4 regions of the Variovorax monticola genome follow, and region 1 is predicted to be linked to each of the others. Evidence: predicted binding sites of a transcription regulator. Region 1 holds the regulator's gene; each other region holds the start of a gene.
What was found. Region 1 encodes sigma-54, which starts transcription at its own class of promoters, with help from an activator protein. Its sites were predicted from a motif close to TGGCANGNAANCTGCTTT; they were not measured.
Positions count from the first base shown of each region.

Region 1 (7,854 bases):
GCTCGCGGGCTTCGGGCCGCTTTGACCCCCCGAAACCGCCGCACCGCCCACCCCATCACCCGCCCATGCCTCACACACCCCACGCCATGAAGAAGCTCCTCCTCGCCACGGCGCTCTCGGCCTGCGCCCTCGCCGGCACCCCCGCCAGGGCCCAGGACTACACGGCGCTGCCCGTGGCCGCCAAGCCCGCGGGCGGACCGGTGAAAAACGCCAGCTACGTGGTCGACCCGACCCACACCTTCGTGATGTACGAGATGGGCCACTACGGCACCACCACCAACCGGGGCCGCTTCAGCACCAAGGACGGCACGGTGAAGATCGACGGCACCGGCACCAGCGGCGCGGTCGACATCACGATGGACATCAGCTCCATCAACACGGGCGTCGACCTGCTCAACCGTCACGTGCAGAGCAAGGATTTCTTCAATGTGGCGGAGTTTCCGACCGCGCGCTTCGTGGCCGATCGCATCGACTTCAGCGGCGACAAGGTGGCCGACGTGCCCGGCACGCTCACCCTGATGGGCCAGACCCGGCCGGTGACGCTGAAGGCCGCGCGCTTCAACTGTTACCTGAGCCCGCTCATCAACCGCCAGGTCTGCGGCGGCGACTTCGAAACGACGGTGGAGCGCAGCGACTGGGGAATGACCTGGGGGCTGAACTTCGGCTTCGAGAACAAGGTGAAACTGCTGGTGCAGGTCGAAGCCGTCAACATCCAGCCCTAGACGCCGGACCCCATGCGCTTGCGCTCGCCGTCCTTGGGCACCGTCAACCACCTGCGGGAGGCGACGAAAGCGCGGGGGAGATTCAACAGCACGAGCATCCAGGCGCCGGTTGCGACCGTCATGAGCGCGCCGAACAACAGCTGCTCGGCCAGCGGGGCGTCGCTCCAGTAGAAGAAACTCAGCAAAAACGACAGCACCACTGCCCAGACGGCCAGAAGAATGAGGTTTTTCATTTTTTGCATCGCAGTAACTCCGATGCAGAAAATGTAAACCAAAAGTTACCCAAGTACTACTTAAAGTTTAGTTTTCAAACGCCGATCAGCGTGCATTAATGCACGCTGATCGACCATTCAGTCTCGAGGCGATGCGTCGAAACCGATGAACACCACCCTTTCCCTGCTCGGCATTGCCGGCGCCATGGCCGTCGGCGCGATGAGTCCCGGCCCCAGTTTCGTGATGGTCGCCCGCACGGCGGTGGCCTCCCGGCGCGACGGGCTGGCGGCCGCGCTGGGCATGGGAGCAGGCGGACTGGTCTTCGCCGTTGCCGCGCTGGCCGGCCTGCAGGCGGCGTTCCTGGCGGTGCCGGGCCTGTACCTTGCCATCAAGGGTTTCGGCGGCGCCTACCTGGTGTACCTGGGCGTGCGCATCTGGCGTGGCGCGCGGCAGCCGCTGGCCATGGCGGCGGCCCCGGGGGGTACCTCGCCGGGCGCGCAGGGTAGGGGCGCACATCCCTTGCGCACCTTCCTTCTCGGCCTGGCCACGCAGGTGAGCAACCCGAAGACGGCGGTGGTCTACGCCAGCATCTTCGCGGCCTTCCTGCCGCGCGACGTGCCGCTGGTGCTGGCGCTGTCCGTGCCGGTGGTGATCTTCTGCATCGAGACCGGCTGGTACACCGTCGTCGCGCTGGCGCTTTCCTCGGCCGCGCCGCGCTTGGCCTACCTGCGCTACAAGGTGTGGATCGATCGCGCCGCCGGCGGCGTGATGGGCCTGCTGGGCCTGCGCCTGGTGTGGTCGGCGGTCAGCGGCAAGTGACCGTGGGCGGCCACCGCGCCGCTACAGCAGGCTCTCTGGCGTCAGCGGCGCCAGGATCTCCAGCATCGTGCGGTCCCAGAAGCCCGAGTCGGGCTCCTCGGTCAGCACGGTGAGCTTGCCGGCGTCGTCGCTGGTCCACTCGATGCGCGACTCGTTGCTGCCCTCGGCAAAGCGCAGCCGGTAGGCGCCCTGCTGCTTGAGCACGTCGAGCAGCTTGAGCATCTGCTGGGCCATCTCGGGGCTGTGGATGATCAGCCCGATCTCGGTGTTGGCCGACTCGGAGCGCGGGTCGAAGTTCATCGAGCCGACGAACAGCGTGCGCCGGTCGATCACCGCCGACTTGGCATGCAGCCGGCCCACCGAGGTGCCGAACAGCCCGAGCCGCACGCTGCGGCGGGTGCGGCTGGAGCTCAGCTCGTACAGGTCGGCGCCCAGCTTGAGCATGTCGGGCCGGTAGCGGCGGTAGGCGGTGTGCACCAGCGGCTCGTCGGTGGCGGCCAGCGAGTTGGTGACCACGCTGATCTTCACGTCGCGCCGACGAATCTCGCGCATCACCTCCAGCCCCGTGGCGCCGGGAATCAGGTACGGCGAGACGATGGTCACTTCGGAGCGCGCACGGCGCATCTGCTCGACCACGTTGTAGCGCACGCTGTCGACGTCCAGCAGCGGCACGCCGCCGTAGGAAGCCGTCTTGCCGATCACGCGGTCGGGCGAATCGGCGTAGGCCTCGGCCAGGGTCCAGATCAGGTTGAGCTTGCCGGTGTTCAGGTCGTCCGCCATCGGGCTGTAGCCGAGCAGGTCGTTGGGCGCGGGCGGCGGCGGGGGCGGCGTGGTGTCGGGGCCGGTGGCGGCCTCGAAGCGGCGCTGCAGTTCGTCGCGCGGCACCTCCGTGCGCACCACGGCGCCGATGGGCCGCACGTAGACGCTGTTCCAGTACTGGTCGAACAGGCTGCCCAGCCGCGGAACGAGCGCGCCGGTCACGAAGGTGTCGAGGTCGAGAAAGTTCTCGCCCGCAGTGCGCCGGAAATACTGGTTGCCGATGTTGCGCCCGCCCGCCACCGCCATCGCGCCGTCGGCGATGAACAGCTTGTTGTGCATGCGGCGGTTCACGCGGCTGAAGTCGAACAGCGAGGCGGCGAAGCGCTTGAGCATGCTGCCGCGCCCGGCCGGGAACGGATTGAACAGGCGCAGCTCGACGTTGGGCGTGGCGGCGAAGGCCAGCAGCAGATCGTCTTCGCCCGAGGTGTAGAGGTCGTCCATCAGCAGGCGCACCCGCACGCCGCGCAACGCGGCGTCGCGCAGGGTGCGCAGCAGGTAGCGGCCGGTCTCGTCGTTCTCGATCTGGTAGTACTGCACGTCGAGCGTGCGCTGGGCGCGGCGCGCCAGCTGGATGCGGGTGTCGAAGGCGAAGTCGCCGCCGGGCATGAGGCGAAAGCCGCTCAGGTCGGGGTCGGGCTGGGCGGCCATCGCGATCTTGCCCAGCGCCGTGTCTCCCGACACCGCCATGGCCTTGACGGCGGGGCGCGGCGCCTCGTCGGGCAAGGTGGCGCAGCCGGTGGACAGCAGCAAGAGCAGCACGGCCACCAAGGCGAAGAACCCGAGCCCCCGGCGCGACAACGGATGCGGGCGGCGAGGGAGGCAAGGGCTCATGGCCGGGTCGCTACAGCGCCTTGCGCAGGTTGGCGGGCGCTATGCGCAGCGCCTCGCGGTACTTGGCCACGGTGCGGCGCGCGCACTCGATGCCCTGCTCTTTCAGCATTTCGGAAATCTGGCTGTCCGACAGCGGCTTCTTGATGCTTTCCGAGCTGACGAACTGCTTGATGAGCGCGCGCACCGCGGTGCTCGACGCATTGCCGCCGGTCTCGGTGCCCAGCGCCGAGCCGAAGAAATACTTGAGCTCGACCGTGCCGAACGGCGTGGACATGTACTTGGCCGTGGTCACGCGCGAGATGGTCGACTCGTGCAGGCCCAGCTCGTCGGCAATTTCGCGCAGCACCAGCGGGCGCATGGCGAGCTCGCCGTGCACGAAGTAGCTTTTTTGCCGCTCGACGATGGCGTTGCTCACGCGCAGGATGGTGTCGAAGCGCTGCTGGATGTTCTTGATGAACCAGCGCGCCTCCTGCAGGCGCTGCGACAGCGCCTGGCTGCCCTCGCCCTTGTGCGCCTTCAGGGCGCCCGCGTAGATGTCGTGCACGCGCAGGCGCGGCATGACTTCCGGATTCAGCATGACGCGGAACTTGATGTTGGTGCCGCGGCCGGTCTTGGTGACGATCACGTCGGGCACCACGATGTTGCGCTCCACGTCCACGAAGCGCCGGCCCGGCTTGGGCTCCAGCCGCGCAATGATCTGCAGCGCCAGGCGCACCAGCTCTTCGTTGGTGCGCGTGAGCGTGGCCAGGCGCTTGAAGTCGCGCCGCGCCAGCAGCTCCATCGACTGCTTGCACACGGCCATGGCGGTCTTGCGGACCAGTTGTTCCTGCTCGGTCTCGTTGGGGCGGGCCAGCGCGCGCAGCTGGATGCCCAGGCATTCGCCCAGGTCGCGCGCGCCCACGCCCACGGGCTCCAGGCTCTGCAGCAGGCCGAGCGCCACCTGGAAGTGGTGCACCAGGTCGTCGAACTGGTCGTTGTCGTCGCCGGCCAGGCCCGAGGCCAGCGCGGGCAGCGAGTCCTCGAGGTAGCCGTCGTCGTTGAGCGACTCGATCAGGAAGCGCAGCGCGGCACTGTCGTTCTCGCTCAGGCGCAGGCTCAGCGCCTGGCGGTGCAGGAACGACTGCAGCGACTCCTGGCTGCGCGCGAGCTCGGTGGCGTCGGCACGCTCGTCGTCGCCCAGGTTGTTCTGGCGCGCGGGGGCGTCGCTGCCCCACTCGCTGTCGTCGGGCGCGGCCATGTCGACGGTGCCGTCGCCTTCCCAGTCGGGCTCGCGCTCGTTGATTTCCGTGGCCGGTCCGTCTGACTCGGCGGTGCTGGTGGTGGTCGTCTCGGTGGAAGAAGTGGAGGTGCTGGCAGCCGGCGGGGCGAAGTCGCCTTCGCTTTCGATGGCGTCGCTTCCATCGCTGCCGCCGTCATCGCGCGGTACCGGCGCATCGGCCGTGTCGAGCCCGAACTCCTCGCGTGCCGCCTCTTCCGCGGTGCGCTCGAGGAACGGGTTCTCGTCCAGCATCTGCTCGACCTCCTGGCTCAGTTCGAGCGTGGAGAGCTGCAGCAGGCGAATGGACTGCTGCAGCTGCGGCGTGAGCGCCAGGTGCTGCGAGACGCGAAGGGACAGCCCTTGCTTCATGGAGAGCCCACCCGCCCTTACATCCGGAAGTGCTCGCCAAGGTAGACGCGTCGTACCTCGGCGTTGTCGACGATCTCCGAGGGCGTGCCTTGTGCCAGCACATGCCCGTCGCTGATGATGAACGCGTGATCGCAGATGCCCAGCGTCTCACGCACGTTGTGGTCGGTGATGAGCACGCCGATGCCGCGTTCCTTCAGGAAACTGATGATCCGCTGGATTTCGATGACCGCGATCGGGTCGATGCCGGCAAAGGGCTCGTCCAGCAGGATGAAGCGCGGCTGGGTGGCCAGCGCACGCGCAATTTCCACCCGGCGGCGTTCGCCGCCCGACAGCGCCAGCGCGGGCGAATCGCGCAGGTGGTCTACCCGCAGGTCGGCCAGCAGCTCGGACAGGCGCTCCTCGATGTGCGCCTTGGACAGCGGCGCCAGCTTGCCGCTGGCGTCGGGCTCCTGCTGCAGTTCGAGCACGGCGCGCACGTTTTCCTCGACCGTGAGCTTGCGGAAGATCGAGGCTTCCTGCGGCAGGTAGCTCAGGCCCATGCGGGCGCGCCGGTGGATCGGCATGTGGGCGATGGGCTCGCCGTCGATGGTGATCTCGCCCGCGTCGGCGCGCACCAGCCCCACGATCATGTAGAACGACGTGGTCTTGCCCGCGCCGTTGGGGCCGAGCAGCCCGACCACTTCGCCCTTCTGCACGTTGAGCGACACGTCTTTCACCACCGTGCGGCTGCCATAGCTCTTCTTCAGGCCGCGCGCCACCAGGCGGCTGCCCGGCGCGCCGTTGGCGTCGTGCGATCCAGCGGTTTCTATCACTTGCGGGTGTCTCCGTCGTCGAGCGTGGTGCTCTGGCGCAGGCCCTTGCCGGGCGCCGGGGTGGGTGCCGCCGGCGCAGCCTTGGCGCCCGCCGGGGCCGAGGCACCGGCGGCCGGCGCGGCCGCGGCCTTGGGGGTCAGGATGGTCTTCACGCGACCGCCGGGGGCGGATGCGTTGACGGCGGAGTTCGCCGGCACGGTGGAACCGTTGACGGTGTAGGTGTCGTTGCTCTGGTCGTAGACGATCAGCGCGCCCTGGCTCTCGTCGTTCGGCGTGGCGCCCAGCAGGCGGCGCATCACGGCGTTGCGGATGAACTTGACGTTGTCGGCGCGGCTGTCGTACTCGATGACTTCGGACTCGCCCTCGATCCACTCGTCGGGCGCATTGCGCTTCTGCTTGTAGTAAGCGCGCTTGCCGGGCGCCGCCGTGACCACGCCGTACTGGTAGCCCTCGGCGTCCTGTCGCACGTCCATGCGCGCGCCACGGATGATGATCGTGCCCTTCGTGACCAGCACGTTGCCGGTGAACACGCTGGTCTGCTTCAGGTCGTCGTAACGCATGGCGTCCGACTCGATGTTCATCGGCTTGGTGCGGTCGGCGGTTTCGGCCAGCGCGCCCGAGGCGAGGCCGGCCAGCAACAGCACGGCGCCGGCCAGGCGGCCGATGCGACGAAGGAAGGGAGTGGTGATGGGGTAAGAATGCAATGTCATAGAGGCACGAAACTTGCTCGGCATTGTATGCGGCTGATTGCGCCAGCCCCGCACGCACAGATGAAAAAGCCCGCCGAAGCGGGCCAGGTATCCCTTGCAAAAAGGGAGAAGGCAGCGGCAGCAAATGCGCGCCGCCTCAAGGCTCAACCCTTCTTCGCTTCGCCAACCAGGTAGTTGACGACCTGCAGCACCTTGGTCATGTTACCGGCGGTCTCGCCGTCTACGTACCAGCGCCCGGCCACGGCCATCGCCGGCACGCCGGCCACCTTGTAGGCGTCGGTCATCTGCGTCGCGCGCTTGGCCTTGCTGGCCACGCTGAACGAGGTGAAGGTTTCCTTGAACTTGGCGCCGTCCAGGCCGTTGGCCGAAGCCCAGGCAATGATGTTGGCGTCGCCGTTCACGTTCTGGCGCTGGGCATGGATCGCGCTGAACACCTTCGGCTGGAACTCGTCGACCTTGCCCATGGCTTCGAGCGCGTAGTACAGGCGCTGCTTGGCTTCGACGTCGTTGCCCACGAACGGCACGGGAATGCGGCGGAAGGCGACTTCCTTCGGCAGCGTTTTCACCCAGGCTTCGAGGGCCGGTTCGAAGTCGTTGCAATGCGGGCAGTTGTACGAGAAGAACTCGACCACCTCGATCTTGCCGGCCGGTGCGTCGACCGGTGCGCGCTTGTCGAGCACCAGGTACTCGGTGCCGGCCTTCGGCGCGCGCTGGGCATGGGCCGGGCTGGCGGCCAGGGACAACAGCCCGAGCGAAGTGGCGGCCAGCGAAAAGTCACGACGTTTCATTGAAAGGGTTCTCCAGTTGGTACGGCAGACTGAGCCGTCGCGCCGCGGGGAGTTCCCCCGCAGCCGGTGCGCCCAGGCGCGATCAGGTCGATGAATGGTGGCGACAAACGCCGCGGCGCGAAGCTTAAGGGCTATTCGCGCCGGGCGCCGGGTCAGCGCTGCACGCGCACCAGCGCCGACTCCATGCCGCCGCCGTCGAGCCGGTCCTTCAGGCGGTCGGCGTCGTCCTTCTTGTTGAACGGGCCGGCGCGCACGCGGTAGACGGTGCGGCCCGCCTGCTCGCGCTCGGTGACCCGGGCCTCCACACCCATCAGCGACAGCTTGGCGCGCTGCGCTTCGGCGTCGTCGGTGGTGCGGAAGGCGCCGGCCTGCACGAAGTACATGAACGGATCGGCGCCGGAACTGCTGGCGGCGGTGCTGTTGGTGCTGCTGCTCGGGGCGGCCGACGCGGTGGTCACGCTGCCCGATCGCGCGCGGGCCAGGTCGCCCAGCGGATCGTTCGAAGCCTCGGCC
Region 1 covers NZ_JBPJZP010000007.1:431,806-439,659, reverse strand. Annotated here, with positions in the region: gene ACSFA5_RS26115 (YceI family protein) at 1-25, shown strand, start outside; gene ACSFA5_RS26110 (YceI family protein) at 87-722, shown strand; gene ACSFA5_RS26105 (hypothetical protein) at 719-955, opposite strand; gene ACSFA5_RS26100 (LysE family translocator) at 1,101-1,754, shown strand; gene ACSFA5_RS26095 (phospholipase D family protein) at 1,776-3,404, opposite strand; gene rpoN (RNA polymerase factor sigma-54) at 3,415-5,031, opposite strand; gene lptB (LPS export ABC transporter ATP-binding protein) at 5,049-5,843, opposite strand; gene lptA (lipopolysaccharide transport periplasmic protein LptA) at 5,840-6,553, opposite strand; gene ACSFA5_RS26075 (thiol:disulfide interchange protein DsbA/DsbL) at 6,697-7,341, opposite strand; gene ACSFA5_RS26070 (SPOR domain-containing protein) at 7,494-7,854, opposite strand, start outside.

Region 2 (7,854 bases), on a different contig from region 1:
TTCGAGGCGGTGCAGGCCATGGTCAAACAGGCGGTCGACACCTGGGGCCGCGTGGACATCCTCGTCAACAACGCCGGCATCCTGCGCGACAAGAGCTTCGCCAAGATGGAGCTGGACGACTTCAGGCTGGTGGTCGACGTGCACCTGATGGGCGCGGTGAACTGCACAAAAGCCGTTTGGGCGCTCATGAACGAGCAGAAGTACGGCCGCATCGTGATGACCACGTCGTCGTCGGGCCTGTACGGCAACTTCGGCCAGAGCAACTACGGCGCGGCCAAGCTCGCGCTGGTGGGCCTCATGCAGACGCTGAGCATCGAAGGCGCGAAGAACGACATCCGCGTGAACTGCCTGGCGCCCACCGCCGCCACCCGCATGACCGAAGGCCTGATGCCGCAGGAAGTGCTCGATGCGCTCAAGCCCGAAGCCGTGGTGCCCGCGATGCTGGTGCTGGCCGCGCAGGACGCGCCCAACCGCACCATCCTGTGCGCGGGCGCCGGCACCTTCGAGGCCGCGCACATCACGATGACGCAGGGCGCCTGGGTGGGCATCGGCCTCGACGCGCCCGAACAATTGGCGGCGCGGCTGGCCGAGGTGACCTCGCGCGAAGGTGAAGTGGTGCCCCAGAGCGGCGCTGCACAGGGCACCAACGAGGTCGGCAAGGCGATGGCGAACGCCAAGCGGGGCTGAGCCCGGAGTCCCCGGTGCGGGGCCCGGGGAGAGCGAAGCCTATTCCGCGATGAAGCTCGGGTCGGTGCGGATCGAGCCGCGATCGCGGTGGTTGTGAAGGCGGCCCAGCGTGCTGTCGAGCAAACGCTTGAGCTTGTCGGTTGCGCCGCGGAAGGCCTCGTCGAGGCTGGCGGCATGCTGCGTCACCGCGAGCGGCTGGTGGTGCGCGAGGCGCGCTTCCATCACGCAGCATTTGTCTGCCGCGCCGGCCTTGTCGTGGTTTTCGTCGCTCAGATGCACCTCGACGCGCGTCACGTCTTCGGCGAAACGGCTCAGGTGCTGCTTGATCTCCGTGTCGGCCCAGCGTTCCAGCGTGTCCTTGTTCTCGATACCGTTGCTCGTGTTGACCTGAATCTGCATGCAATGTCCCTGCTGGATGGATGAACGAAGCCTCACTGTGCGCCCTGCGGCACCCGGGTGCGCGTAGGTCTATTCCCTACCCACGCGCCGGGCAGGGTCCGCAATGCGGCGGATTTGCTCAGCTCTGGATGTAGGTGGTCAACTGCTCGATGGTCGTTTCCTGGTCCGAGATGATGTCGTCCATCAAGTCCTGGATGGAAATCATGCCGACCACCTTGTCGCCGTCGACCACCGGCAGGTGGCGGAACTTGCGCTGGCTCATGAGCGTCATGCAGGCGCGCGTGCGGGTCTGCGGCGTGACGGTCATCACGTCGGGCGTCATGATGTCGCGCACCTTCACTTCCTTGGAGTTCTTGCCCTGCAGCGCCACCTTGCGGGTGTAGTCGCGCTCGGAGAGAAAGCCCACCAGCTTCTCGCCGTCCATCACCATCAGCGCGCCCACCTCGAAGTGCGCCAGTGTGGACAGCGCGTCGAACACGCTGGTGTCGGGGGAGGTGCGCCATGCGGCGGAATCATGGCGCTTGAGCAATTCGGAGACGGGTTTCATCGCGGGTCACTCCATCAAAGGGTTGTCGATTCGACCGACGCTCGGCCGCCGCACTCGGTCAAATGATAGGGGCGATACCCGTCTGCGCGATGCAAAAACCTCTAGGGGATTGCCTGCGTGCGCGCCCGCAGGCAATGCGCGAGTACTCAGGGCTGCGCCGGTGCCGCGAGCCTTGCCTGCATGGCGAGGATGGCGGGGCAGAATGCCTGCCTGCAGCTATCGAAAACGTAGCAACAAGCTTGCGTTCAGGTTCCGGGGCCACAATGCGCACCCGGCCCTGCGAGGCCCCCCATTCCAGACAGCGACAGCGCGAAAAGAAAGAAGCCCACCGATGGCGATCCAGTGGTTCCCCGGTCACATGTATTCGACCCAGAAGGCCATCACCGAGCGGGTGAAGGACATCGACGTGGTCATTGAGCTGCTCGACGCGCGCCTGCCCGGCTCCAGCGCCAACCCGATGCTGGCCGAGCTCACGGTCGGCCGGCCCAGCGTCAAGGTGCTCAACAAGCAGGACCTGGCCGACCCCGAGCGCACCGCGCGCTGGCTGGCGCACTACAACGCGCTGCCGGCCACCCGCGCCATCGGGCTGGACGCGAGCCAGACCGCGCCCGCGCAGCAGCTGGTGAAGGCCTGCCATGAGCTCTCGCCCAACCGCGGCGGCATGGCCAAGCCGATGCGCGTGCTGATCTGCGGCATTCCGAACGTGGGCAAGTCCACGCTCATCAACACGCTCATCGGCGGGCGCAAGGCCAAGACCGGCGACGAGGCCGGCATCACCAAGCTCGAGCAGCGCATCACGCTGGCCGACGACTTCTACCTGTGGGACACGCCCGGCATGCTGTGGCCGCGCATCGTCGTGCCCAAGAGCGGCTACAACCTGGCCGCCAGCGGCGCGATCGGGCGCAATGCCTTCGACGAGGAAGAGGTGGCGCTCGAGCTGCTGAACTACCTCAAGGCCCACTACGCCGCCGGCGTGGCGGCGCGTTTCAAGCTGGTGGAGCTCGACGCCGAGACCATGGGCGGCATGAAGGACGAGGACCTGCTCGACACCATCGGCCGCAAGCGCGGCGCGTTGCTGGGCAAGGGCAAGGTCAACCTGCAGAAGTCGGCCGAAATCGTGATGCACGAATTTCGCGCCGGCAACTTCGGGCGCGCGACGCTCGAAACGCCCGAAGAGTTCGCGCAGTGGCTCGCCGCGGGGCAACTGGCCGACGCAGAGCGTGCAGCGAAGAAGGCCGCGCGCAGCAAGAAGCGCAAGGGCGGCGGCGAGCCCGCGCCAGAGGCCGCCGACCCGGCCTGACCCCGGCGGGCCCCGGCTTGCTCAGTCCAATGCGAACAGCGCTCCGGCTGCTTCGTTGAGCGCCGCTGTCCGGCGTGAATCGGGATGGGGCCCGGCGGCGGCCCGCGCACGCTGGTACAGCGCGATGCGCGTGGCCGACACCGGCCGGCACAGCGGCCGGCCCACCGTCTGCGACAGGCCGCGTTCGGGCACCACATAGCGCCCGGGGTTCAGGCGCGCAAAGCGGATGTAGGCCTGCAGGGCGTAGAGCATGTCCGCGTGCAGGGCGTCCATGCGCTGCTCGGCGTCCTTGCCGATCTGCGCATGGCCCTTGGCATCCTTGGCCACCGGCAGGCCGAGGATGTCGGCCATGTCGATCTGGTAGTGCGTGAAGTCGCCGTACGGGCGCTTGCAGTCGATCATGAAGGTGCGCCAGTTCGCGTGCTGCAGCAGGCGGATGTGCTCGGCCGTCACGTCGAAGGCGGTGCGCTTGTCGAAGGGCGGCAGGAAGCCGTAGTGCCCGGGCGCGAAGCTCGCGTACAGGAAGAAGGCCGAGGTCACGCGCACGAAGCGCTCGAACGCGGGCAAGACCTGCGCATTGCCGCCGTCGAGCGCCTCGCCGAACTGTTCGAGCGACAGGTCGGGCGGAACGATGGCGGGCGCACCCGATTCGCAGGCCATCCATTCGGCCTTGCTGCGGCGGAACCAGTCGATGTCTTCCTGCGTGATGGCGATGCTGCCGGGGGCGGGCGGGTCGGGTGGGGCGGCGGGCTCCGGCGCGGAAGCCGCGGGCGCGCTGTGCTGCCCGCAGCCCGAAGCGGCAAGCAGGGCGGAGGCGGCCGAAAAGGCCAGCGCGCCTCGCCGATGGATCCATCTCACGTTTTCTTCTCCCAAGGAAATGCAGGCTGAGCGTTCGGGCTCCCAAGGATGCCACGCGGGCCTGACGCGCAACTGAGGGCAGAGACGGCAGCGCCGGTGCCACACCGTCCAGGGTCAGCGCGCGCATTCGCCGTCACGCGCGCGACCCTCAATGCCGGCGGTGCTTCTTAGAGTGGACTGCATTGCCGTCAACACAGGACACACCGCCATGCTCGACACCATCCAGGCCATCAACAAGACCGCCGCCTTCAACCGCTGGGCCGGCTTCGAAGCCGTCAGCGCCGCCAACGGCGAAGCCGAGTTGCGCATGAACTTTCGCGAGGAAGACATGGGCCAGTACGCCGGCTTCCTGCACGCGGGGCTGATCGGCGCGATGCTCGACACCGTGAGCGGCTTCGCGGCCGCCACCGTGGCGGGGCGCGTGCTGGCGTCTCATTTCTCGGTCAACTGCATCTCGCCCGCCGTGGGCCGTGCGTTCGTGGCGCGCGGGCGGGTGGTGAAAGCGGGGCGCAAGCAGGTGTTCGCGACCGCCGAGCTCTATGCGCAGGGCGAAGGCGATGCGCTCAAGCTCGTGGCGACGGGGAACGCCATCCTGGTTCCGGTGGAAGATCCGACAGCGGCTGCGGCGAAGCCGGCGGCTTAGCCGTCTTCGCGCGCTTCAGCCCGACATGGGTTGAACGCCAGGGCGGGCTGATCCGGTGCGTGAAAGTTTTGGAGGGCCCTTGTTTGGTTCATATTGCACCATCAAGGAGCTGATAGGCACCATTTTTGCTTTCTTTGGCCGCCGCTCCGAGTGATTCGGGTGCGGCGCACCAATTCAAATCAAAAAACTGCAAGAAGCTCCCATGGACGCACTCAAACAGGGCGCTGACGCGCTGTTCATCCTTCTCGGCGCCATCATGGTGTTGGCCATGCACGCTGGTTTTGCCTTTCTCGAACTGGGCACCGTGCGCAAGAAGAACCAGGTCAATGCGCTGGTGAAGATATTGGTCGACTTCTCGGTGTCGACCGTCGTGTACTTTCTGGTGGGCTATGGCGTGGCCTATGGCACGCATTTCTTCGTGAGCGCCACCGAGCTGGCGGCAAGAAGCGGCTACGAGCTGGTGAAGTTCTTCTTCCTGCTCACGTTTGCGGCGGCCATTCCGGCCATCATTTCGGGCGGCATCGCCGAGCGCGCCAAGTTCTGGCCGCAGCTCATTGCCACGGCGGTGATCGTCGGCTTCGTCTATCCGCTGTACGAGGGCATCGCCTGGAACAGGCACTTCGGCATCCAGGGCTGGATCGCGTCGCTCACGGGGCATGAGTTCCATGACTTCGCCGGTTCCGTGGTCGTGCACGCCGTGGGCGGCTGGCTCGCGCTGCCGGCCGTGCTGCTGCTGGGCGCGCGCCGCAACCGCTACCGCGGCGACGGCTCGCTCAGCGCGCATCCGCCGTCGAACATTCCGTTTTTGGCGCTCGGCGCGTGGGTGCTGTGCGTGGGCTGGTTCGGCTTCAACGTGATGAGCGCGCAGAGCATCGACAAGATCTCAGGGCTCGTTGCCGTCAACTCGCTGATGGCGATGGTCGGCGGCACGCTGGTGGCGCTGGCCATGGGCAAGAACGACCCGGGCTTCGTCTACAACGGCCCGCTCGCCGGGCTGGTGGCGGTGTGCGCCGGCTCCGACCTGATGCACCCGCTGGGCGCGCTGGTGGTGGGCGGTGTGGCCGGCGCCATCTTCGTGAAGATGTTCACGCTGGTGCAGAACAAATGGAAGATCGACGACGTGCTCGGCGTGTGGCCGCTGCACGGCCTGTGCGGCACCTGGGGCGGCATTGCGGCGGGCATCTTCGGCACGCAGGCGCTGGGCGGCATCGGCGGGGTGAACCTGTGGGCGCAGCTCATCGGCACCGTGATGGGCGTGGCGTGGGCGGGCCTGGCGGGCTGGGCGGTGTACGGCGCGCTGAAGAAGGCGGTGGGGCTGCGGCTGACGCAGGAAGAGGAATTCGACGGGGCGGACCTGTCGATTCACCATATTTCGGCGACGCCGGAGCGGGAGGTGAATTGGTAGGTCCACGCGGGCGCGCGATGTTCCGAGGTCAGGGGTCTGCGCCTTCCTGGGTGTCGTTCCGGGCGTCGTTCGCGCCCGCTGCGCCGTGCGTCCACCCGGGCATGTTCACGTAGTAGCGCAGGGCTTTTCCCTGGCCCACGGTGTAAAGCATGCCGTTGCGCACCAGGTCCGACAAGTCGCGCGTGGCGGTGGCCTTCGACACGCGCACCATCTTCAGGTACTTCTCGACGTTGAGCCCGCCGAGGAAGCCGCCGTCCCCCGCTTCGAGCAGCCTGCGCAACAGCTGGCGCTGCCGCTCGTTGATGTCGTGCTGCGCATGCCGCGTCCAGAAGCGCGAGCGCTCCAGCGAGGACTGAATGGTGTTGCCCGATGCGATGCACGCACGCCCGAAGGCTTGTGCGAACCATTGCACGAAGGCCGTTGCGTCCATGCCGGCCGATTGGCCGTTTGCCAAGGCGTCGTAGTAGCCCTTGCGGTCCGCCAGCAACTGGCGTGAAAGACTGAAGAGACGTGTCGATGCGCGGCTGTCCTGTGCCAATGCCATGTCGGCGACCGCCCGGCCGACGCGGCCGTTGCCGTCCTCGAAGGGGTGGATGGTTTCGAACCACAGGTGGGAGATGGCGGCGCGTGCGATGCCGTCCATCGAGCCGTGGCGCGTTTGAGCGAACCACGCCAGGAAGGCCTCCATCTCCCGCGCCACGGAGGAAGACGGGGGCGCCGTGTAGTGCACGACCTCCCTGCCGGGCAGACCGCTCACGATCTGCATGGCGTCGGCATGATCCCTGTAGCGGCCGACTGCGATACGCCGGATGCCCGTGGTGCCGCCGGGAAAGAGCGCCGATTGCCAACGGCACAACCTGTCCGCGTCGAGCGGCGCGTCGAAGTTCGTGGTGGCGTCGTGAATGACCTGCACCAGGCCGTCGACATGCCGGTCGATCGGGCCAGCGTCACTCGTACCCAACCGCCGCAGCACCGAGGAGCGCACCGCGGCGAGGTCGAGCCGCTCCCCCTCGATGGCTGCGGTGGCGACGGCCTCCTGCGTCCAAAGGGCTTCTTCGACCTCGACCAGGCCGTCCAGGCCGATGGCGCGAGCCAAACCACCCACCTCGCCCTTGAGCTCGCGTGCCTGGGCCAGCGCAGGGCCCGCCGCTATTGCGTCGTAATGAAGCGCTGGCCAGTCGGGTTGCTGCCAGATATAGAGGGAGGTGGAGGAGACCATGAACCGAATTTTACGTAAATCGGCTCAAAAAATGATTCGTAAATGTGAATTTGCGGCGCACGTGCACGGTTTTCGCGAACAAAGGCACAAATTGGTTACCTGTAGCAAACTTCAAAGTCAGACCACGAATTCACTTCTTACCGCCACATGACCCAATCTCCCCCCGCCCTCGAAGTCCTCCCCCGCGACCTCTCTGCCTACCGCAAGGGCAACGTCGGCATCGACTACGTGCACCGCTTCGAGTCCGGCAAGCCCGGCCCGCACGTGCTGATCAACGCGCTCACGCACGGCAACGAAATCTGCGGCATGACGGCCGCCACGCACCTGCTCGACAACAACGTGCGCCCGAAGATCGGCACGCTCACCGTGGCCTTCGCCAACATCGACGCCTACGAGTCGTTCAAGGAAGAGTCGCCCTACGACAGCCGCCAGATCGTGCACAACCTCAACCGCATCTGGTCGCCCGAGTGGCTCGACGGCACCGAAGACAGCCCCGAGCTGCGCCGCGCGCGCATCCTGCGCCCGGTGGTGGACGCGGCCGACCACATCCTGGACATCCACTCGACCAGCCAGCCCGTGGTGCCGTTCTGGGTGTACCCGGCCTTCGAGCGCAACGCCAAGGTCGCGCTGGCCATCGGCCGCCCGTCGGTGCACCTCGTGATGCCCGACGGCCTGGGCTCGGGCACGCCGCTGATCCAGTACGGCAGCCACGGCGGCCCGGACGGCAAGGGTGTGGCGATGGTGGTCGAGTGCGGCCAGCACTTTTTGCGCTCCGCTTCAGAGCTGGCGACCGCCG
Region 2 covers NZ_JBPJZP010000003.1:224,783-232,636, reverse strand. Annotated here, with positions in the region: gene ACSFA5_RS12205 (SDR family NAD(P)-dependent oxidoreductase) at 1-687, shown strand, start outside; gene ACSFA5_RS12200 (HPF/RaiA family ribosome-associated protein) at 727-1,086, opposite strand; gene ACSFA5_RS12195 (CBS domain-containing protein) at 1,205-1,633, opposite strand; gene ylqF (ribosome biogenesis GTPase YlqF) at 1,965-2,933, shown strand; gene ACSFA5_RS12185 (hypothetical protein) at 2,955-3,791, opposite strand; gene ACSFA5_RS12180 (PaaI family thioesterase) at 4,000-4,434, shown strand; gene ACSFA5_RS12175 (ammonium transporter) at 4,637-5,839, shown strand; gene ACSFA5_RS12170 (Fic family protein) at 5,868-7,058, opposite strand; gene ACSFA5_RS12165 (M14 family metallopeptidase) at 7,206-7,854, shown strand, end outside.
Region 2: a site for sigma-54 is predicted at 4,549-4,566, ahead of ACSFA5_RS12175 (ammonium transporter). Genes of this name have one in related genera too.

Region 3 (7,854 bases), on a different contig from region 1:
GTGGGCGACCGGCGCAATGCGGTTCTGGTTGAACAGCTCGGGGAAGAGCCGCATCATCATCTTGCGGTTCTCGAGCATGTAGCTCACGCCGCTGGGCACGCGCAGGTTGTCTTCGAGCACGTAGTACTCGCCGTTGCCGTCGGCATCGGGGGCACGCACGATGTCGATGCCCGAGATGTTCGAGTAGACGTTGTGCGGCACCGTGACGCCCATCATCTCGGGGCGGAACTGCGCGTTGTTCAGGATCTGCTCGGCCGGAATGATGCCGGCCTTGATGATGTCCTGGTCGTGGTAGACGTCGTGCAGGAAGCGGTTGAGCGCCGTGACGCGTTGCACCAGCCCCTTTTCCATGCTCGCCCACTCGTGGGCGGGAATGATCCGCGGCAGCAGGTCGAACGGAATGAGCCGCTCGGTGCCGGAACCGTCTTCGTCCTTCGCGCCGTAGACGGCAAAGGTGATACCGACCCGGCGGAAGATCAATTCCGCCTCTTCACGCCGCGAACGCATCACCTCGCCGGGTTGCTTCGCAAGCCATTGGTCGTAGCGCTTGTAGTGCTGTCGGATCGCAGCCCCCGAATAGGGCAACTGCTCATACATCTCGTCGAATTTGTGCATGGAACGACCAATCTCCTTGAGCCATAGCTTAGCAAGTTCAAGGCCAGTAGAACCCCTTATGCCAAGCCCGGAGACGGGGCCGACGACTTTTATTTTCCAGGCTGCGTCGCGGGCCCTTGGGTTGCCGCGTGCGTTTTGCGGGGAGATAGAAATGCCTTGATGCGCTCGCCGCTCTCGTCGCCGTAGAGGCTGGTGAGAAAGGATTCGCGCTCCGCGTCGAGCTGCTCGCGCCGGCTGCGCCCGCGCGCGCCGTGCACCAGTTGCTTGATGCGGGCCTGGGCCTCGAACGGGCCGCGCGCAAGCTGCTGCGCCCATTCGAGCGCGGCCGCATAGGCGGTGCCGCTGGGCACCACCTTGTTGACCACGCCCCATCCGTGCAGGCGCTCGGCGCTGACCGGCGTGCCGTCGAGCAGCATCTCCAGCGCGGCCTGCGGGGGCAGCGCGCGCGCCAGCGAATCGGTGCCGCCGGCGTCGGGCGAGAGGCCCATGTTGACGTACGACATGGCGAACTTGGCGTCCTCGGCGGCCACGACGAGGTCGCAGGCCAGGCACACCGAGAAGCCGCCGCCCATGGCCGCACCCTCGACGGCGGCAATCACCGGTTGCGGGGCCTCGTGCAAAGCCATGATCCATTCGTGCAGCGCGTCGATGTGGCCGCGCTGCTCTTCCACCGGGAACTTGCGCTGCCGGGCGAGCCGCTTCAGGTCGCCGCCGCCGGAAAAATGCGCGCCCTCCCCCGTCAGCACGATGGCGCGCACCGTGCGAAACCCCGCCGTGGCCCGCACGGCCTGGGCGGCGGCGCGGTAGACCGACGGGTTGAGCGCGTTGCGCGCCTTGGGGTTACTGAGCGTCAGCACGAGCACCGCGCCTTCGCGATGCGTGCGAAGGCGCGCACCGGGCGCCTCCGGGGCCGGCGCCGAGGGCGAATCGCTGCCGTGGCCGGTCATGGCGGAGATGAATTCGGCAGTCATGGGCACGGTCCGACAAACGGCGGCTGCATGAAATTGCAAGGGGAGCGCATGGTGTTTCCTTTCGGAATGAATACGAAGGTATACAACGCAGCAGATTCACAACCGAATGACACAGCCTGCACTTTCCCCGCAGTCTTTGGCAATTTGTTCACACTTTCAGGCTGCAAGCAAACCGCGCTGAGCCCAACCTGACCGAAAAGTCAGCCCGTTTTTCACGGCAGGCGGTGCTGCCAGTACCGCGCGCGGCGATCGCGCTCGCAGCGCACCTCCGCCGGCCGGTCGCTGGACCAGAGCGCTGCGCCACAGCGGGTGTTCTCGACCAGCCGCACGCCGCGCTGCGCGTACCGGTCGAGCACCTCGGGCGCCGGATGGCCGAAGCGGTTGCGGTAACCGGCCTGGACCAGTGCGATGCGCGGGCGCACCGCGTCGAGGAACGGCGCACTCGACGAGGTCTTGCTGCCATGGTGGGGCGCGAGCAGCACGTCGGCACGCAGGAGATCCGGCGTGCGCGCGACCAGGGCGGCCTCCTGCAGCCGCTCGATGTCGCCCGCCAGCAGCGCCGTGGCGTGGCCGTTCCCGATGCGCAGCACGCAGGACACCGCGTTCGGCTTGGTGAAGCTGCGGTAGTCCGTGTCGAACGGATGCAGCACTTCGAAGCTCACCCCGTCCCATACCCACCGCTGGCCTGCCTCGCAGCGCTGCGCCGGACGAAGTGCCTGCAGCGGATGCGTGGCTTCGATGGAGCTCAGCAGCGCGGCCTGCGGCTGCATGGCGAGCACCGCGGGCGCGCCGCCGGTGTGGTCGCTGTCGCGGTGACTCAGCACCAGCATGTCGAGGCGTTCGCCATGGGCGCGCAAGAGCGGTACGAGCACGCGGTGGCCGGCATCGCTTTCGAGGCTGTAGCGCGGGCCGGCGTCGTACAGCAGGCTGTGCGTCGCGGTGCGCACGAGCACCGCATTGCCCTGTCCGATATCGGCCGCGAGCAATTCGAAGTCGCCCGTGGCAGGCCGGGGTGCCTGCCACAGGAGCACGGGCAGCAGCAGCGGCACGCCGAGCGCGCGCAGCGACCAGGGCAACCGCATCGCCAGCAGTGCTCCGCCCGCCACACCGAAAGCCGCCATCCACACGGGCGGCGCGGCCACCGACAACGTGGCATAGGGCAGCCCGGCCAGCCATTGCAGCAGCATCGTGAGCCACCGCACGGCCTGCGCCCCGAGGTCCCACAGCGGCGCCACGGTCACACCGAGCATCGCCAGCGGCGTGACGACCAGCGTGACCCACGGAATCGCCACCGCGTTGGCCAGCAAGCCGACCAGCGACACCTGCTGGAACAGCAGCAGGCCGAGCGGCGTGATCGCCAGCGTGATGACCCATTGCTCGCGCAAGAACTGAAAGAGCCGCGAAGACGCATTTGTCTTCTTCTCTCCCGGCACCGCCGCATCGGTGGCGAACAGCACGCCGACCGCCACGAAGCTGAGCCAGAAACCCGCCTGCATCAAAGCCCACGGATCGGCCGCCACCACCACGGCGGCCGTCAGCAGCCACACATGCGGCCAAGGCCAGCGCCGCCCCGTCAGGCGCAGCAGCGCCACCGTGGCCAGCATCCACACCGTGCGCTGCGAGGGCACGCCCCAGCCGCTGAAAAGGGCATAGAGCGCGGCCAGCAGCAAGCCGCCGACCAGCGCGGCCTGTGGCGCCGGCACGCGCAGCATCAGCCGCGTGCTGCGCCGCCAGAGCCAGCCGACGACGTGCGCGGCAAGCCAGGCGAACATGGTGATGTGAAGGCCCGAGATCGACATCAGGTGGGCCACCCCTGTGGCACGGAAGACGTCCCAGCCCGCGCGGTCGATGGCGCTCTGGTCGCCGGTGACCAGGGCCGCGATCACACCCGCCTGGCCACGATCGGGCACGCGCTCGAACACGGCGTCGCGCACCGCTTCCCTCGCGCGCTCGACAGGGTGGCGCCACGTGGCCGACAGCAAGACAGGGGGCTCGTCGCGCGCGCCGGTGCGCACGTAGCCGCTGGCGTGCAGACCCTGCTCCCACATCCACAGCTCACCGTCGAAGCCATGGGGGTTGCGGTTGCCGTGCGGGGCCTTCAGCCGTACCGTGAATCGCCAGCGCTCGCCGGCATGCGGGGCATCGGCAAGATCTTCGGCATACCAGCCGAGTGCAATGCAGTCTGGCACGACCGGCGCTGCGCCCTCGATGCGGTCGGCCCAGCGCGCGGATTCGGCATCCAGACGGAATCGCGCGCCGCCCTCGTTGCGTTGAGGCATTTCCGCGACGACGCCGGTCACCAGCAGGTCGCGCCCTTCGAGCCCGGGACGCAGCGCGCCCTGCGCATAAGCCGCGGCGCGCGACCCCGCGAGGCCCGCGCCGGCCATGGCGCCGCACACGAACGCCATTGTCACGAGCGACCTCGCCGGCAAGCGCCGCCACGAGAGGCCAGCCACGGCAGCCAGCAGCAATGCTGCATAGAGCCACGCCGGCCACAGCATCGGTTGCTGCAGCTGCAATGCCGCGCCGAGCAGCGAGCCGCCCAGTGCAGCGAAGGCCGCGCCGCCGCCCGCCGTGCGAAACGGCGTCAAACCAAACCCCTCGTTCCCATGATGCAAACCCTCCCCAAGTCACGCTCAGTGGCGCGTTAATTGCTTTGCATCTGGGCTAGTATGCGTCTCATCAGAGACATCTTTTCGATGCAATCTGCCAGTACTGCACACAAAAACGCATGTCCATTCACGCCGCACTCCACCACGTCACCCACTACAAATACGACCGCCTGGTGCAGTTGGGCCCGCAGGTCGTTCGCTTGCGGCCCGCGCCGCATTGCCGCAGCAATGTGATCTCGTATTCGCTGCGGGTCGAACCCGCCGAGCACTTCGTCAACTGGATGCAGGACCCGTTCGCCAACTACCAGGCGCGGCTCGTGTTCCCCGAAAAAACGCGCGAATTCAAGGTCACCGTCGACCTCGTCGTCGAGATGGCGGTCTACAACCCCTTCGACTTCTTCCTCGAGCCGCAGGCCGAGAACTTTCCGTTCAAGTACACGGCCTCGCAGGCCGAAGAGCTCGCGCCCTACCTCGTGGCCGACCCGGTCACGCCGTTGCTGGAGGCCTACCTCGACAAGGTCGACCGCAAGGAGCAGCGCACCATCGACTTCCTGGTGGGCATCAACCAGCAGGTGCAGCAGGACGTCAACTACCTCATCCGCATGGAGCCCGGCGTGCAGACGCCGGAAGAAACGCTCACCAGCGGCAGCGGCTCGTGCCGCGACTCGGGCTGGCTGCTGGTGCAGTTGTTGCGGCACATGGGCCTGGCCGCGCGCTTCGTCTCGGGCTACCTGATCCAGCTCACGCCCGACGTGAAGTCGCTCGACGGCCCCAGCGGCACCACGGTCGACTTCACCGACCTGCACGCCTGGTGCGAGGTATTCCTGCCGGGCGCCGGCTGGATCGGCCTGGACGCCACCTCGGGCCTGATGGCGGGCGAAGGCCACATTCCGCTGGCCTGCACGCCGTCGCCCTTGAGCGCCGCGCCCATCGAGGGCGGGGTCGACGAATCCGAGGTCGAGTTCGGCCACGAGATGAAGGTCACGCGCATCTACGAATCGCCGCGCGTCACCAAGCCCTACACCGAAGAACAATGGGCCGAAGTGCTGGCCCTGGGCGACGCGGTCGACGCGCGCCTGAAGGCCGGCGACGTGCGCCTCACCATGGGGGGCGAGCCCACCTACGTGGCCACCAGCGACCGCGACGCGCCCGAATGGAACACCGACGCGCTCGGCCCCACCAAGCGCGGCTACGCCACCGAGCTCGTGCAGAAGCTGCGCGCCGAATACGGCAGCGGCGGCTTCCTGCATTTCGGCCAGGGCAAGTGGTACCCCGGCGAGCAACTGCCGCGCTGGGCGCTGTCGATCTTCTGGCGCGCCGACGGCCAGACGCTGTGGCACGACCCCGAGCTGTTTGCCGACGAACGCTTTCCCACGCACTACACGAGCGAGGACGCGCGCCGCTTCACCACCGTGCTGTCGCACAAGCTCGGCCTGACCGAGCGCTACATCCAGCCCGGCTACGAAGACACCTACTACTACCTCTGGCGTGAACGCCGCCTGCCGGTGAACGTCGACCCGTTCGAATCGAAGCTCGACGACGAACTCGAACGCGTGCGCCTGCGCCGCGTGTTCACGCAAAAGCTCGATGCGGTGATCGGCTACATGCTCCCCATCGAGCCGGGCAATGCGGACGGCGATGCACCCGCGCTCGCCGGCCCGGGCTGGAAGACCGGCCCCTGGTTCCTGCGCGACGACCGGCTGTTCCTGATTCCGGGCGACTCGCCCATGGGCTACCGCCTGCCGCTGGACTCGCAGCCCTGGGCCAGCAAGGGCGACTACCCCTACCTGATCGAGCGCGACCCGACCGCACCGCGCGGCGTGCTGCCCAGCGCCATCGACTACCGCGCGCGCTATGCAGAGACCTCGACGACGGCGCCGCAAGGAGACCGGGGCGCTGTCCCTTACGCCTTCGGCACGCCGCCGGTGGTGCCTGCCGCACTGCGCATGCAGGGAGCCGGAAGCGCCGCTGCTGCAGCAGCCGCCGCCTCGACTGCGTCCGCTCCCGCAGGCACCGGACCCGCAACCGCAACCGCCGCTGACGACGCCGGCAACGCCGCCACGCGCCAGCCGCTGCGCGGCGAATCCGCCCACTGGGTCACGCGCACCGCGCTGTGCGTCGAAGTGCGCGACCCGCGCCGCGCCAACGGGCCGTCGGCCGAGAAAAAGGGCAGCGCCTCGGGCGTGCTCTACATCTTCATGCCGCCGCTCGCGCGCCTGGAGGACTACCTCGACCTGGTCGCGGCCGTGGAAGCCACCGCGCGCGACCTGGGCGTGCGCATCGTGATGGAAGGCTATCCGCCGCCGCGCGATCCGCGCCTGAAGATGCTGGCCGTCACGCCCGACCCGGGCGTGATCGAGGTCAACATCCACCCGGCCCACAACTGGAAGGAACTGGTCGCGCACACCGAGTTCCTCTACAACGCCGCGTTCGAAACGCGCCTGTCGGCGGAGAAGTTCATGACCGACGGCCGCCACACCGGCACCGGCGGGGGCAACCACTTCGTGATGGGCGGCGCCACGCCGGCCGACAGCCCGTTCCTGCGCCGGCCCGAGCTGCTCGCGAGCCTGCTGCTGTACTGGCACAACCACCCGTCGCTGAGCTACCTGTTCTCGGGCATGTTCATCGGCCCGACCAGCCAGGCGCCGCGCGTGGACGAGGCGCGCAACGACCAGGTCTACGAGCTCGAAATCGCCCTGCAGGAAATCGCCAGGAACCGCGAGATCTACGGCGCCAACATGCCCGCATGGCTGGTCGACCGCACGCTGCGCAACATCCTGATCGACGTGTCTGGCAACACGCACCGCAGCGAGTTCTGCATCGACAAGCTCTACTCGCCCGACTCCAGCACCGGCCGCCTCGGCCTGCTGGAACTGCGCGCCTTCGAGATGCCGCCCCATGCGCGCATGAGCATCGCGCAGCAGCTGCTGATTCGCGCGCTGGTCGCCCGCTTCTGGGACGAGCCCTACAAGGCCCCCGTCACCCGCTGGGGCACCGAGCTGCACGACCGCTTCCTGCTGCCGACCTTCGTCAAGATGGACTTCGACGACGTCATCAGCGAGATGCGCCAGGCCGGCTTTGCGTTCGATGCCGACTGGTTCGCGCCGCACTTCGAGTTCCGCTTCCCGCTGGTGGGCCAGATGCAGGCGATGGGCGTGGAGCTGTCGCTGCGCAACGCGCTGGAGCCGTGGCACGTGATGGGCGAGGAGGGTTCGGCCGGCGGCACGGTGCGCTATGTCGATTCGTCGCTCGAACGCATCGAGGTGCGCGTGACGGGCCTCAACGAGAGCCGCCACGTCATCACCGTCAACGGCAAGGTGCTGCCGCTGCAGCCCACCGGCGTCACGGGCGAGTTCGTGGCCGGCGTGCGCTACAAGGCCTGGAACCCGCCCTCGGCCCTGCACCCCAGCATTCCGGCGCATGCACCGCTGACCTTCGACCTGGTCGACACCTGGATGAAACGCTCGCTGGGCGGCTGCCAGTACTTCGTGGCCCATCCGGGCGGACGCAACTACGACACCTTCCCGGTGAACGCCTACGAGGCCGAAAGCCGGCGCCATTCGCGCTTCACGCGGACCGGCCACACGCCTGGCCTCATGCGCACCCCGCCGGCAACCATCGAGTTGCCGGGCAGCCGCGAATTCCCGTTCACGCTG
Region 3 covers NZ_JBPJZP010000001.1:796,571-804,424, forward strand. Annotated here, with positions in the region: gene ACSFA5_RS03605 (circularly permuted type 2 ATP-grasp protein) at 1-615, opposite strand, end outside; gene ACSFA5_RS03610 (oxepin-CoA hydrolase, alternative type) at 705-1,586, opposite strand; gene ACSFA5_RS03615 (DNA internalization-related competence protein ComEC/Rec2) at 1,799-4,087, opposite strand; gene ACSFA5_RS03620 (transglutaminase family protein) at 4,318-7,854, shown strand, end outside.
Region 3: a site for sigma-54 is predicted at 4,227-4,244, ahead of ACSFA5_RS03620 (transglutaminase family protein). Genes of this name have one in related genera too.

Region 4 (7,854 bases), on a different contig from region 1:
CGCGAGGATGACCGAGCGCACGCGCTCGCACACCTCGTGGATGTTCACGTCGCCCACCACGTGCGGGCGGCGGTGCGGCGCGAGCAGGCGGTCGACCAGCGTCTGCAGCCGGTCGGCCTCGTGAATGATGACCTGGGTGTATTCGATGAGGTCGCGCGACTCGACCTCCATCTGCAGCAGCTGCGCCGCGCCGCGAATGCCGCCCAGCGGGTTCTTGATCTCGTGCGCGAGGTTGCGGATGAGCTCCTTGTTGGCCTGCGCCTGGTCGATGAGGCGCTCTTCGCGGTCTTGCCGCACCTGGTTTTCGAGCGGCGACATCTCGATGATGAGCTCGCCCTTCTTGTCGCCGTGCGCCAGCGTGACCTGCACCGGCATCAGCTCGTGGTTGACGCGGCGCAGGAAGGCCTCGTAGCGCAACGTTGCAAAGTCGTTGCTGGCAGCACCGTCGATGGCGGTGCGAAGCACCTGGGGCTCATGGAAACATGCGCCGAACTGCGAGCCCTCGAGGGTGCGTCGCGAGGTGCCCAGTGCGTCTTCGAGGCCTGCGTTTGCGAACAGCACGGAGCCGTTGCTGTTGACCACCGCGATCAGCGTGGACAGCAGGTCGAAGGACTGGAAGCGCGGATTGGCGCCGTTCGCCTTCTTCCCGAACACCATGTTATTGCGGCTGCTTTGCAGGCAGGCGTCCGATTTCGCGGCGGATGCCGGCAATGTCGCTCTCGTTGCGCGCCAGCTCGGCCTTCATTTCGGCGACGCGGTCCAGGTACTTCTGGTAATTGCGGCCTTCGCTGCCCTGCTTCTCGGGCTCGCCGTTGTTGTAGTCCTTCTGCAGCTCGGCCTGGCGGGCCTCGGCCTTCCTGAGCTCGGCCTCGAGCACCGTGCGGACCTCGCCGTCGCGCGCGCGCTGGTCGACGCCTTCGACACGCGGGCTGCCGGCAGGGGCGCGCGCCGCGGACGAACCACCCGACGACGCAGCGCCCCCACCCGAGGGCTTGGTGCCCTGCACCACCGTGACGTTACCGCCTTCCAGCGGCTTGCAACCCTTTTGCTGGGCCACGCTCGCGTTGTTGGTGTATTCGTTGCCGCAGCGCCAGACGCGTTCCTGCGCGAGCGCCGGCAACGCGAACAATGAACCGGCCAGGAAAATGAGGGGAGCAGTCTTCATGTGTATCGGTAGAGGGGCGCGACAAAGGCGCATTTTCATGCAATTCGACGACACCGGTGACCAGATGTTCCGCACCAAGACAAAAGGACGGCCAAGGCCGTCCTTTTGTCTTACTTCCCCTCGGAAGACCGAGGGGAATGGCTGCTTTCGAGCGAGCGATTACAGCGAGTAGTACATGTCGAATTCGACGGGGTGCGTCGCCATGCGGAAGCGCGTGACTTCCTGCATCTTGAGCTCGATGTACGCGTCGATGTACGAGTCGGTGAACACGCCACCCTTGGTGAGGAACGCACGGTCCTTGTCGAGGTATTCCAGGGCCTGGTCGAGGCTGTGGCACACGGTCGGGATCAGCGCGTCTTCTTCCGGCGGCAGGTGGTACAGGTCCTTGCTGGCGGCTTCGCCCGGATGGATCTTGTTTTCCACGCCGTCGAGGCCGGCCATCAGCAGCGCGGCGAAACCGAGGTACGGGTTCATCAGCGGATCGGGGAAGCGCGCTTCGACGCGGCGGCCCTTGGGGTTGGCCACGAACGGGATGCGGATCGAGGCCGAGCGGTTCTTGGCCGAGTAGGCCAGCTTCACCGGGGCTTCGAAGCCCGGCACCAGGCGCTTGTAGCTGTTGGTGCCGGGGTTCGTGATGGCGTTCAGGGCACGGGCGTGCTTGATGATGCCGCCGATGTAGTGCAGCGCGAAGTCCGAGAGGCCTGCGTAGCCGTCGCCTGCGAACAGGTTCTTGCCGTCCTTCCAGACCGACTGGTGCACGTGCATGCCGGAGCCGTTGTCGCCGACGATGGGCTTGGGCATGAAGGTGGCGGTCTTGCCGTAGGCGTGGGCCACGTTGTGGATCACGTACTTCTGCAGCTGGACCCAGTCGGCGCGCTGGACCAGCGTGCTGAACTTGGTGCCGAGTTCCATCTGGCCGGCGTTGGCCACTTCATGGTGATGCACTTCGACCGGAATGCCGAGGGCTTCGAGCACCAGGCACATTTCCGAGCGCATGTCCTGGAAGCTGTCGACCGGGGGCACCGGGAAGTAGCCGCCCTTGACTGCCGGACGGTGGCCGGTGTTGCCGTGTTCGTATTCCTTGTCGGTGTTCCACGAGGCTTCTTCGGAGTCGATCTTCACGAAGCAGCCCGACATGTCGTTCTTCCAGCGAACGCCGTCGAACACGAAGAATTCGGGTTCCGGACCGAAGAAGGCGGTGTCGCCCAGGCCCGAAGCCTTCATGTAGGCCTCGGCGCGCTTGGCGAGCGAACGCGGGTCGCGCTCGTAGGCCTTGCCGTCTGCCGGATCGATCACGTCGCAGGTCAGGATCAGCGTCGTTTCTTCGAAGAAGGGGTCGATGTTTGCGGTGTTCGGGTCGGGCATGAGCTGCATGTCCGAGGCTTCGATTCCCTTCCAACCAGCGATGGACGAGCCGTCGAACGCATGGCCCGAGGTGAATTTGTCTTCATCGAAGTGCGACACGGGCACGGTGACGTGCTGTTCCTTGCCCCGGGTGTCGGTGAAGCGGAAGTCGACGAACTTGACCTCGTTTTCCTTGACGAGCTTGAGTACATCGGCGACGGTCTTTGCCATCAGTTTCTCCTGAGTTGGATGGTGGTTAGGAATACAGGGACGAGGGATGCAGTTTCTGTGCCATTGTCACCTCACCGGATGAGGCTTTGGCGAACGCTGCAATCCCCAAATACAGGCAAGATTTCACCAGTGTGGTGCAGACGACATTAACGCACCAATTCGGGACCAAGCTTGGCATCGAAAACGTGCAAGCCTTCGATGAGCTGGGCATAGGCCGCATCGAGCAGGCCGGGGGCGCCCTTGACGCCCAGCTCGATATGACGCCCGTACTGGGGGTGATCGACGCTCGGCAGGCTGAACACCTTGACGCCGGCGTGCTGGTCTTCGATGGCTTGCATGAGCGGCGTCAGGGTGGCTTCCATGGCACCGAAAACGATCACCGACTTCTCGGCGACGGCGTTTCGGGTGAACAGATCGGCGTAGCGGCCGTCGAGCACGGACTCGACCATCGGCCACGCCATGACCGGGAAGCCCGGCACGAAATGCACGTCGGCAACGCTGAAGCCCGGAATCTTGTTGTACGGGTTATGGATGAGCGTGGCACCCTGCGGAAACACGCCCATGTTGAGCCGGTGCACGTTGTCGGACCGGTCGGGCTCGTAGGGCACGCCCTGCTCGCGCGCGGTGTCCTGCATGCGCTCGCGAATCAGCAGCTCTGCCTCGGGGTGCAGCGCCAGCGGCATGCCCAGCGCCTTGGCGGCGCACTGGCGGGTGTGGTCGTCGGGCGTGGCGCCGATGCCGCCGGTCGAGAACACGATGTCGCCCGAGGCAAAGGCACGGGCGAGCGCGGCGGTGATGCGCGCCGGCTCGTCGCCGACGTATTCGGCCCAGCTGAGCTGCAGGCCGCGGGCGGCGAGCAATTCGATGACCTTGGTCATGTGCTTGTCGGCGCGTTTGCCGGAAAGGATCTCGTCGCCGACGACGATGAGACCGAATGCGCGTGTCATGGTGAACCCCATTGAGAAAGAGCGGCCTTGTTGGCCTGAGCGGCCTCGAGCGCCGGAGTGCCGCCGGCGGCCGACGCCGCAGCCACCTCGGCCACCGCGCGCTGGGCCCGCAACTGGCCGAGCGCGTCGAGGCAGTAGTGGGCGAACCAGAGCGCCGAAAAGGCAAAGACCAGTGTGTAGATCCAGATGGCGATCGGCACCAGCACGAAGAAGGCGGCCGCGAACAGCAGTCCCGACGCCCAGACAAGGCTGGGTGCGGCGCCCAGGTAGCCGCACAGCACGCCGATGCACAGCAGCGGCAGCCGGTGCGCGCGCAGCAGCGCGGCGCGCTCCTCGGGGCTGGCATGGTCGGCCAGGGCGTCGAAGCTCATCACGCGGTAGGTCAGCCAACCCCAGATGAGCGGCGGAAGAATCAGCACGAGCGGCGGGATGAGCCACAGCGGCATCGACACCACCAGGGCAATGAGCGCGAGCAAGGTGACACCGAGCGACCGAAGCACGCTGCCGAAAAAGGAAGCGCCCTTCTTCTGCTCGAGCGAGGGGAAGCGCCGCTCGGCGACCAGCTTGGTGAGTGCCGGCGCCATGAAGCCGGCCACGATCAGCAGGCAGAGCACCACGATCAGCGGCGTGGCGGCAAGCACCACGACCAGCGGCGCCAGCATGGAAGTGACATCGCCCGAGAACAGCCGCCCGATCCAGGCCCAGAAGCTCGACAGCAACGGCCATGCATCGAGCGCACCGCGCGTCCAGGCCACCGACGCTTCCCAGTAGAAATAGCCGAGACCGGCGGCCAAAACCGCCATCAACGCCAATGGCAGCAACGACAGCACGATCACGCGCGGCAGCATGCAGTAGGCGACCGCGCGCCAGAAGGAATCGAGGAGCAGGCGCATGAGGCAGCGAGGATAACGCCTGGGGCAGGCCGTTCAGGGGCCGGAACCCCTCAGCCGCGCCCGACCATTCGCTTCAGGCCCAGCCACTGCTGTGCCCAGAAGCCACGGCCGTAATCGCGCACGCGGCCATCGACGCCGGGCTCGACCTGGTCGCGAATGCCAGTGGGGTCGTAGCGGTTCTCGAAGTTGGCGGTGCGAAACATCATGTCCCACCACGGCAGCAGCACGCCGAAGTTGTGGCCGCCGAGCGTGCTCCTGCCGTTCGATTCGTGGCCCAGCCCGATGCTGTGGTGCAGCCGGTGGAAGCGCGGGCTGATCCACAGCCGCTCGCCGAGAGCACCGAAGCTCAGCCGCAGGTTGGCGTGCTGCAGGCTTTCGCTGAGCTGCGTGAACGCGACAAAGGCGATGAACTGCCCCGGCGCCACGCCGATCAGCTGCGCCACGACGACGATCAGCGTGTCGTGGACGATGTCGTCGAGCAGGTGGTTGCGGTCGTCGCTCCACATGGTCATCTGGCGCTGCGAATGGTGCAGCGAGTGCAGGCCCCACCACCAGTTGAACTGGTGCTGGCCGCGGTGGATCCAGTAGCCCACGAAGTCGAGCACCACCAGGTAGATCGCGAAGGCGAGCACCGGCACGTCGGTCACGCCGGGCCACACCTCATCGAGGTGGAAAGTGCCCCATCCGGCCGTGCGCAGGCTGCCCATGGCGTCGTCGAAGAAGGGCTGCAGCGTGAAGAAGATGGCCAGGCGGAACAGGCCGAGCCGGTGGATCAGCGTGTAGAGCACGTCGATGCGGATGGCCTGGCGGTCGACCACGGGCTCGACCGAACGCCAGCGCTGCAGCGGGCCGATCACCGCGATCAGCACCACGATCTGGAGGGCGCCGACCAGCAGCCAGCCGGTGGCGTCGAAGGCGTCCTCGGTCCAGCCGCCAAGGCCCACCGCGAAGACCAGCGGCTGCACCACGGCTTCGAAGAACCAGCCCTGCAGCGTGGAAAAAATGTCCGTCAACCAGTCGATCACGACAGAAACCTCAAGGATGGGATGCGATCCAGGCGCGGAAGTCGGGGTGCTGGCGCAGGGTTTCGAAGCAGAAGCCCTTGGCCTTGAGGCCGACGATCAGCGGTTCGAGATTGGCCGGCGCCCATGGGTCCTTGCGCGACCAGATGCCCAGGTGCGCAAGCAGGATGTCGCCGGGGCGAATGGTGTCGAGCGCCTGGGTCAGCAGCCTGGCGTTGCTGAATTTTTCGCTCGGCAGCTCGTCGCCCAAGAAGCCCGCGGGCGCCCAGCCGGCGTACTTGTAGCCACAACCCTCGGCGGCGGCCAGCAGCGCAGGCGAGGTCTTGCCGCCCGGTGCGCGGTACAGGGGCAGCGGCTCCTTGCCGGTGATGGCGGCCAGCCGGTCGGACGACTTGCGGATGTTGGCGCAGTACTCGGCGGCGGTCCAGGTCGATTCCTTGCCGTCCTGCGGACCGGCCGAAGGCTTGATGCGAAAGCTCGGCGGCGTGCCCTTGACGTCGGCGCGCCAATAGGCGTGGTCGTAGGTGTGCGAGCCGAACTCGTTGCCCTCGGCCGCCCTCGCCTTCCACCACGGCGCCCACTGGTCGTCGAGGCTGTCGCCCTCGGTCTTGGTGCGCTCGGCGGCGGCGAAGAAGGTGACGCGCACGTTCTGCCGCTTGAGCACGTCGGCCACCAGGGGGGCGATGCCCATGTGGCCGGTGTCGAAGGTCAGGTAGACGGGCTTTTCGCAGGTGGCCGCGCCCTGGGCCGCCCACGCGCCGGGAACGACACTTGCGGCCATCAGCAGCGCGAGGGCTGCGCCGACGCGCTTACGTGCGCTTGCCATGGTCCAGCGTCCACACGCCGTGCGGCGAACGGCCCACGTTGACCTGGCGCACGACCTTCTGCGAGACGAGGTCGACCACGCTGAGCTTCTTGGCCCAGCGCGAGGTCACGTACAGCGTCTTGCCATCGGCCGACACGTCCATGCAATCGGGGCCGCCGGGCACCGAATAGCTGGCGACCACCTTCAGGGTGGCCAGGTCGATGCGGCTGATGGTGTTGGCCACGCGGTTGCTCACGAACACCGTCTTGCCGTCGCCGGCCGAGCGGAAGGCGTGGGCGCCCTTGCCGGTGGGGATCTTGCCGACCAGCTTGGGCTCGGCGCCGGCCACGTCGAACACCTGCACGCCGTCGCCGCCGGTCAGGCCGACCAGCAGGGTCTTGTCGTTGTGCACGCCGAAGATGTCGGCCGGCATCGCACCGGTGGCGGTGCGCCACTTGACGGTTTGCGTGGGCAGGTCGACCGCGATCATCTCGTCGCTGTCCTGCATCGTCACGTAGGCGATGGTGCTGGTGTTGTCGATCCAGATGTGGCTGGGTGTCTTGCCGCTGGCGATGCGCTTGGCCAGCTTCAGGTCCTTGCCGTCCCAACGGTACACGTCGACGTGGTTCAGGCGGTTGCCCGCCGTGACGAACCACTTCATGTCGCGCGAGAACTGCAGCTGGTACGGATCGATGATGCCGTACACCACGCGCTGCACCGTGGCCGTCTTGGGGTCGAGGAAGGTCAGCGAATCGCCGGCCGAATTGGCCACGATGACCGACTTTTCGTCGGGCGTCATGTAGAGGTGGTGCGGCTCCTTGCCGGTGGCAATGCGCTGCTTTTCGGTCCAGTCGACCGGGTTGATCACACTCACGCTGGCGTCCAGCGAATTGAGCACGAAGATCGGCGGTGGTTCGGCCGGTGCTGCGGTTGCGGTGTGTGCCGCCAGGACCGTCAGACAGGAAAAAATCAGGGCCGCGAAGCGGCTGTTCGGTCGAGCAGGAAGTCGCAAGGGGAGGTTCCGGAAGAGAGCTTGCGATCTTAACGATCCGGCCTTAAGGCTGGCTGACGGGCCGGGCGCTCTTTCTCTCCCCTATTTCGGTGGTTTGGCGGGTTTAGAAGGCGCACGCAGCGCCGCGACCTCTTCGGCCGTGAGCCAGCGCCACTGCCCCGGCGCCAGTGCCTCGGGCAGCGCCAGGTCGCCGATGCGCGAACGGTGCAGCCCTTCGACCCGGTTGCCGACCGCGGCCAGCATGCGCTTGACCTGGTGGTACTTGCCTTCGGTCAGCGTGAGGCGCAGGTGCAGCGGGTTGTCCGATTCGCAAGCGGCGGCGCGCACGGGCTTGGGGTCGTCGTCGAGCACCACGCCGGCCAGCAACTTCGCGATCTGCGCCTCGTCGACCGGGTGCTTGGCCGTCACCTCGTAGACCTTGGGCACGTGGTGCTT
Region 4 covers NZ_JBPJZP010000002.1:483,343-491,196, reverse strand. Annotated here, with positions in the region: gene glnL (nitrogen regulation protein NR(II)) at 1-657, opposite strand, end outside; gene ACSFA5_RS07580 (hypothetical protein) at 659-1,165, opposite strand; gene glnA (type I glutamate--ammonia ligase) at 1,325-2,740, opposite strand; gene ACSFA5_RS07570 (competence/damage-inducible protein A) at 2,887-3,687, opposite strand; gene ACSFA5_RS07565 (EI24 domain-containing protein) at 3,684-4,580, opposite strand; gene ACSFA5_RS07560 (sterol desaturase family protein) at 4,631-5,605, opposite strand; gene ACSFA5_RS07555 (polysaccharide deacetylase family protein) at 5,616-6,428, opposite strand; gene ACSFA5_RS07550 (YncE family protein) at 6,412-7,419, opposite strand; gene ACSFA5_RS07545 (pseudouridine synthase) at 7,501-7,854, opposite strand, start outside.
Region 4: a site for sigma-54 is predicted at 2,786-2,803, ahead of glnA (type I glutamate--ammonia ligase). Genes of this name have one in related genera too.